3 regions of the Streptococcus sp. DTU_2020_1000888_1_SI_GRL_NUU_041A genome follow, and region 2 is predicted to be linked to each of the others. Evidence: predicted binding sites of a transcription regulator. Region 2 holds the regulator's gene; each other region holds the start of a gene.
The links. Region 2 encodes Rex, which represses fermentation and respiration genes when NADH is low (regulators of the CRP and FNR family bind a similar motif). Its sites were predicted from a motif close to TTGTGAANTANTTCACAA; they were not measured.
Positions count from the first base shown of each region.

Region 1: the regulator Rex is predicted to act here: its motif matches at 1,310-1,327, upstream of RSK81_RS02685 (1-propanol dehydrogenase PduQ).
Region 3: the regulator Rex is predicted to act here: its motif matches at 1,306-1,323, upstream of RSK81_RS05640 (formate/nitrite transporter family protein).

Region 1 covers NZ_CP135591.1:519,746-522,013, forward strand. Annotated here, with positions in the region: gene cobT (nicotinate-nucleotide--dimethylbenzimidazole phosphoribosyltransferase) at 1-129, shown strand, start outside; gene RSK81_RS02680 (cob(I)yrinic acid a,c-diamide adenosyltransferase) at 142-741, shown strand; adenosylcobalamin (AdoCbl) riboswitch at 1,001-1,149, opposite strand; gene RSK81_RS02685 (1-propanol dehydrogenase PduQ) at 1,460-2,268, shown strand, end outside.
Region 2 covers NZ_CP135591.1:1,347,410-1,349,677, reverse strand. Annotated here, with positions in the region: gene RSK81_RS06525 (gamma-glutamyl-gamma-aminobutyrate hydrolase family protein) at 1-621, opposite strand, end outside; gene RSK81_RS06520 (redox-sensing transcriptional repressor Rex) at 646-1,293, opposite strand; gene RSK81_RS06515 (DUF4649 family protein) at 1,418-1,639, opposite strand; gene RSK81_RS06510 (DUF1831 domain-containing protein) at 1,752-2,099, opposite strand; gene RSK81_RS06505 (cysteine desulfurase family protein) at 2,101-2,268, opposite strand, start outside.
Region 3 covers NZ_CP135591.1:1,165,046-1,167,313, reverse strand. Annotated here, with positions in the region: gene RSK81_RS05640 (formate/nitrite transporter family protein) at 482-1,279, opposite strand; gene mmuM (homocysteine S-methyltransferase) at 1,393-2,268, opposite strand, start outside.

The sequences.
Region 1 (2,268 bases), 830 kb from region 2:
GGCTCGGGTTGTCCTTTGACTTTCTTTCTGCTGGAAAATGCTGTTTACACCATGGAGCACATGCCAACCTTTGCAGAAGGCAGCTTGAAAGAAGAAGATTATGTTGATATTCGCAAAAATGTGACTTAAAGGAGAAAAAATATGCAACTCTATACAAAAACAGGTGACAAGGGCTTGACCAAGCTAGTTGGCGGTCAAAGTGTCGCCAAGGATGCAGAACGGGTTAATGCTTACGGGACCATTGATGAGCTGAACTCTTGGATTGGTTATACTATTACCAAGTTGGACAAGGATGATAAGCTGAGAGATGAGCTATTTCAGCTGCAGCATTATCTCTTTGACTGTGGTTCAGACCTCTCTACACCAAAGGGAGTTTATCCCTATAAGGTTGATCATCAGCTAATTGACTGGATTGAGGAGAGGATTGATACCTACGCAGAAATTCCACCAGCTTTGGAAAGGTTTATCCTGCCGGGCGGTGACGAGATTGCTTCCATGATTCATGTGGCTCGGACCATTGCAAGACGGGCAGAGCGTCATATCGTAGGGGCTATGTGGACTACAGAAATTAACAATAATGTCCTGATTTTTGTCAACCGTCTATCAGATTACTTCTTTGCCTTGGCTCGAGTAATCAACTTTACTAAAAATCAAGAAGACATCGCCTATGAAAGAGGTGCTAAGGTCTTTCACAATATCACCAAGGCAGATGTTGAGCGTTGGGCAAGCAAACGCCAGTGATAAAAAGAAACAGAAAAAGTTCTGTCTTTCCAAATTGACTTTACCAAGTCTTGGAAGGACAGAACTTATTTTGATGTTCTAAAAAAGAAAGCCGCCTATACATCTTCGTATCTTTATGCTAAGCTTCGTTGATTAGCACTAGCTTTCCAATTATTGACTCTGCTCCTTTGCAGAAAGACAAGTGAAACCTCATCTTTAGAAAATTAACGTACTTAAACGTAGAGTCAATAATGGAAACTAAGCTAAAATGTTTGTTCCAAACTGACATCACTACCTTACATCGAGGCATGAAATCTACTAAAATTTAAGAATAAAGACCTGACTTAAAGCTGAAAAGCTTATCACAGTGGCGGGACCGCGCTGGATTTGCACCAAACTTCCATATCCTTAAAAGTACTAAAATCAATTTCCTAGTAACTAGATTGTAACACCTTTCACAGGGAATTACAAGGAAAATGAACTAAATTTTAATAAAAATTTAATCCTTTAAATAATCTTGCCTTTGCTGTGAGATTCGGCACTAAAAATTTCTTATATTAATGACTTTTTCATTGCCTTGAAAGCGCTTTTGTGTTATAATTCAATATAGTACAAAGGGGTACTGAAGATAAATAAGCAATGAAGCTATATGAAAATGCTGTGACGTGTGTAGGGGAGCAGTCTTATTTTCATATAGCTTCTTTTTGTTTAAAAATAGATACAACAGAAAGGAGAAAAGATGTATAAGATTTCCTATAAGACTGAATTGCATGTGGGCAAGGGCGCTCTGCAGCAATTAAGCCATTATAAAAACGAGCATATTTTAGTCGTTGCCGATCCTTTTTTGAAGACATCTGGCACGTTGGATGCTATTTTAGCCAACTTTGATGACAGCAATGATATTGTTGTTTTCACGGATATTGTGCCTGATCCGCCAATCGAAACGGTTGTGGCTGGTATCAAGAGTGCAGGAGACAAGCCAATCAGCATTGTGCTTTCTATTGGTGGCGGCTCTGCTATTGATGCTTCCAAGGCTATGTATTATTTTGCCAAGAAACAGGGTGCCTTCTCCGAGGCTATTCTCATCGCCATCCCGACGACAAGCGGAACTGGATCTGAAGTAACGTCCTTTTCTGTCATCACGGATGCAGAGAGAGGTACCAAATATCCTTTAGTGACCAAAGAAATCCTTCCGGATGTTGCAATCTTAGATGCGGATTTGGTTCTGTCACTTCCTGGTAACATCACGGCTGACACTGGAATGGATGTGCTGACCCATGCCATTGAAGCTTATGTATCGACCAAGGCTACGGACTTCTCTGATGCCTTGGCTGAAAAGGCAATCAAGCTGGTCTTTGAATACCTGCCTAAAGCCTACAAAAATGGTCAGGATGTAGAAGCGCGTGAAAAGATGCATGCAGCATCCACTCTGGCTGGTATGGCCTTTAACACAGCTTCTTTGGGTATCAATCACAGTCTGGCACATGCGGCAGGAGCTAAGTTCCATGTACCTCATGGTCGTTTAAACAGTATTTTAATGCCCCATGT
Region 2 (2,268 bases):
CCATTGGACGCCAAGGAAAGGACTACCGTCAGTAGAAGTGATGGCTTCAATAATCTTATCCCGAGGATCATAGGCGGTGACTTCTAGGCCGGCCGCCAAATCCTTGATACTTTGGTGGTGGAAGGAGTTGATTTCAGATGCTGGTCCATAGATTTCGTGCAGAATAGAACCGTTCTTGGTCACCATGCTTTGAGTCGTGTATTCAGCAGAGCTATCTTGCCAATGATCTTCAATATCTTGATGAAGAGTACCACCTAGGGCTACATTATAAAGTTGGGTTCCGCGGCAGACAGTGAAGATTGGTTTATTTTGGCGGCGAGCTTCCTTGATTAAAGCTAACTCAAAAATGTCTCGCTTGAGTAAATAATCATCGCTGTCAATGGTTTTCTCTTCACCATAGAATTGAGGGCATACATTTTGACCTCCTGTGATGATTAATTTATCGACAATGGAAACATACTGTTTAGCCATTTCTTCATCACCGATTGGCAAAATCATTGGAATTCCGCCAACTTCTTTGACACCCTCAACGAATCCTGTCGCTGTATAGCTCATATGGATGAAGTGATCGTCTGGGATTTCTCTTTCATTTCCGGTTATTCCAATAATAGGTTTACTCATAGAGTGTTTAATACCTCTTTCAAATTAATAATCATTTTTTCTCATGAAGTAGAGCAAAGTCTGCAGTTCGCTAGTCAGGTCAACATACTGGACGACCACATCCTTAGGTAGGGATAGGTTTACAGGTGAGAAACAGAGAATGCCCTTGACACCAGCCTGAACTAAGATAGATGCGACTTCTTGAGCTTTTACGCTAGGTACAGTTAGGATGGCAGTTTGCACATTTCCTGACTGTATTTTTTCTTTGATTTGGGAAATTCCATAGATAGGAATCTCATCGCTGGTTGTGCTGCCAACTTCTGGATGATCATCTGTGTCAAAAGCCATTACAACCTTCATTTTATTGCGCTCATGAAAACGATAGTGCAGCAGAGCCCGCCCCATATTACCAACACCAACAATCATGACATTGGTAATAGCATTGTCGTTTAAGAGGTCAGCAAAAAAGTTCATCAATTTCTTGACATCATAACCAAATCCTCTGCGGCCAAGCTCACCGAAATAAGAAAAATCTCGTCTGACAGTAGCAGAGTCAATACCAATGGCTTCAGCGATTTGCTTGGAGTTGGCTTTTTCGATCTTCTCAGCATTAAAACGTTTAAAAATACGATAGTAGAGCGATAGCCTTTTAGCAGTTGCTCGAGGAATTGTAGTATTTTTTTCAGTTTTCACAAAATCACAACCTTTCTAATTCTATTTTATAGGAAGTTTGTGAAAAAATCAACTAATTAAAGATGTTTAATGCACTAAAAAAGAAAAGAGTGAAAGTTTAAGTTATGTTGCAGTTGCGAAGAGATTAGTCCTGATAGGGAGTTAAGTCTAACTGGTACATCTGGCGGTACAAGTCTCCAATTAGCCCTGCAAAAGGCAGCTGGTGTCCCTTATACGTAACAGAAAGCACCTTGAGCGAGTCAGGAACTGTGACACAGCCAGAGAAGGCGAGAAGAAATTCGTCGAAGTCTTCATAGGTAAGTGTTCGTTTTACCTTATATGAGTCCAAATAGGTCAGTTCAACCATTGTTAATCCTTTCTTTGGGTTCGGTTAGTCTTTTCTTCAAGTGTTCTAAGTAGAAGTCAAGCTCGTTTTTTTAAGAGCCTAAAGCAAAAAAGCAAAATTGCTAGAATCTTGCTTATTGTGGTATCTTTTCAAAAATATTTCTTTCAACCAAGCTATCCATCAAGAAATAGAATTTTTGCTGGATAATGTGATGGTCTTCTGATTTGAAAATATTGACCAAGCGCAGGCCTGATTTGTCAGTGATGTTAATTTTAAAACCATTTAAATCTTTATTGACGATGATTTTCAGCAGAAAACCATTTCCGCTGTTGGGAACAGATTCCAGCAGACGAGAGAGTTCATAGTTTCCAACCTTGCTTTCCGCGAAAGTATTGTCGCGCAAGGTAAATTTCTTGACATTTGGGTGAAGTGAATAGGTATATTCACAGTTTGCTAAGCTAACAGATGTTTGAAAGGCCATCTTATCCTCCTAAAATTTCTTTTAATTTCTTTGTAAATGATTGAATCTCTTGCAGAGTCGTCTGGTCCGAAGTACTGATCCGAATGGACTCGTGCAAGCGGTTGGAATCTTTGCCATACATAGCCTGCAGGACATGACTAGGTTGTATAGCTCCGGCCGTGCAGGCTGA
Region 3 (2,268 bases), 180 kb from region 2:
CCTTGGTTAGCTACTATTCTACAAAATGTGTCCGTGCAACCATGCTAACATCATCAGTATAAACATCATTATCTGATACAAAATAACTACTTAATTATATATAGTAACGGATATGAAATCTATCTCCCAAATCTTTATACTCTTTACATAAATATCCTTTTATAACATATTAACCTACACTCTATTATAGATTACTTTGATTGTTTTGTAAATCAATTTTAAAGATAAATACGAACTTTTAATTATATTATAATTTTATAGTTCGTGTTTAGAAAGTTTTACCAATGTCAAATAAAAAACTAGAGGAATTTCATCTCATTCCTCTAGCTATTTGATTAACTTCCAACAAACTGCTCTGTAAAGAGATTTATGATTGTAAAGTAGCTTATCACAAACAAATAACAATGGGTTATCAAATTTGTCCACAAGGTTCTATTTATTTAAGGAGACATCAAAAAAAGGATTCGAAAATCCTTTTTTGTCAGTCCACATAATTACTTTCTTCCTTATTAAACCAAGCGTATGGCAAACCTATGAGTAGGCCACCACCAATGAGGTTGCCGATAAAGGTTACGCCCCAATGGCGAAGGATATTTCCAATACTAAAATTTTGCACTTCCGCTGCTGCTGAGCTGAATTTCACGATAGCAAAGGAAGCAAAGTTGGCTGCCAAGTGTTCGTTAGTCAGGAATACAAACATATAAATGGCTGATATAACTAAGAAGAGCTTAGCTGTACTATCCTTGACCAAGACGAAGGAAAGAATAGCAATATTAACAAAGATATTGGCTAACACTCCCTCGAGCAGAATCAACTCATTAGATCGAGCAAGCTTCATCTGAACAACACCAGAAATGAAACTATCTTTGCTAAGCCCTGCATAAGCAGCCGAGTTAGCAAAGAGCCAGCCGGCAATCAAAGCGCCAATCAGATTGAAAAAGGTACAATAAAGCAAAATCATCAAGGCTTTTTTCCAGTCAATCTTCTTCAAAAAGGTACCAGCAGTCAGAAACATCATGTTGGAAGTCACCAATTCTGCATTTAGAAAGACAATGTAAGCCAATCCCCAAGCAAAGATGAAAGGAAAGAGAAAGCGCCCAGTTCCTGGAACAATCTTATTCGTCAAATCTGCCGCAATGGCTCCAGCCCCAGTACTAAAGGTTAGGAAAGCTCCAGCAAAAATGGAACGAACGGCATACTTGGCCTTGCTTGTATCAAACAAAGCTTCTTTTTTGCGGCAAGCTGCTTCAATTTTAGGGATAAATGTCGATTCAGGCATAAAAAATTCTCCTATTAATGTAAACTATGTATAGTATATCACAAAGTTCTTGCTTTTGATAGCGTTTTCGAGAACCTTTTTAAATTTTCTAAAAAAGATTTGAAAATCTATTTTCAAACCTTAAATCCTTTTGCTAACTGAGCAATATCTTCTGGCCGTGTTCGACAGCAACCGCCAAAAAGCCGCACTCCTTGATTTTTCCAAAGTTTACTATTTTCCAGCAAACTCCGCTCCTGCTCTGGATCATCATGCCAAGTCTTGGTCAAGCCATTATAAGTTTCGCCAGAGTTTGGATAGGTCAGAAAAGGTTTGTTGCACACTTGTCCAAGCCCATCTAATAAAGGAGCAATTAAATGTGGAGCTGTACAATTAAAACCAACTGCCAAGACTTGTGGGCTTTCTTGAGCCAAATTCCCTAATTCCTCAATCTTAGTGCCATCTGATATGGCATTCTCCGACTGGGCGACAAAGGACAAATAAGCCTCAGCCTGCGGAAATTCCTCAGCTAAAAGTCGGAGGATTGCTGTCGCTTCTGCCCCATTTGGAATCGTTTCAATAGCCAGCAAGTCACTCCCAGCTTCTAGTAAAGCTTGGATACGTGGACGGTGAAAATCTCGATATTCTTCCTCACTCAGCTGGTATTTTCCCGTATACTCCGAACCATCAGCTAAATAGGCAGCATAAGGCCCTACTGAGCCTGCAACCAGAGGACAAGGTCGCTGCTTCTGCTCTTCTGGAGATAATCCCGTCCAGACATTTTCGATTGCCTTTTGTGCTAAGAAGACTGTCTCTTTTAAAAGATTATAAGCCTTTTCAGGAGTTAGTCCTGCCTCTATAAATGCTGGAATGCTGGCCTGATAACTGGACGTAGTGATGATATCACTGCCAGCTCTCACATAGCTTTCATGCACATCTTGAATAATCTGAGGCTGGTCTAATAGGTATTGAGCGGACCAAAGCTTACCAGATACATCATAACCCAGGCTTTC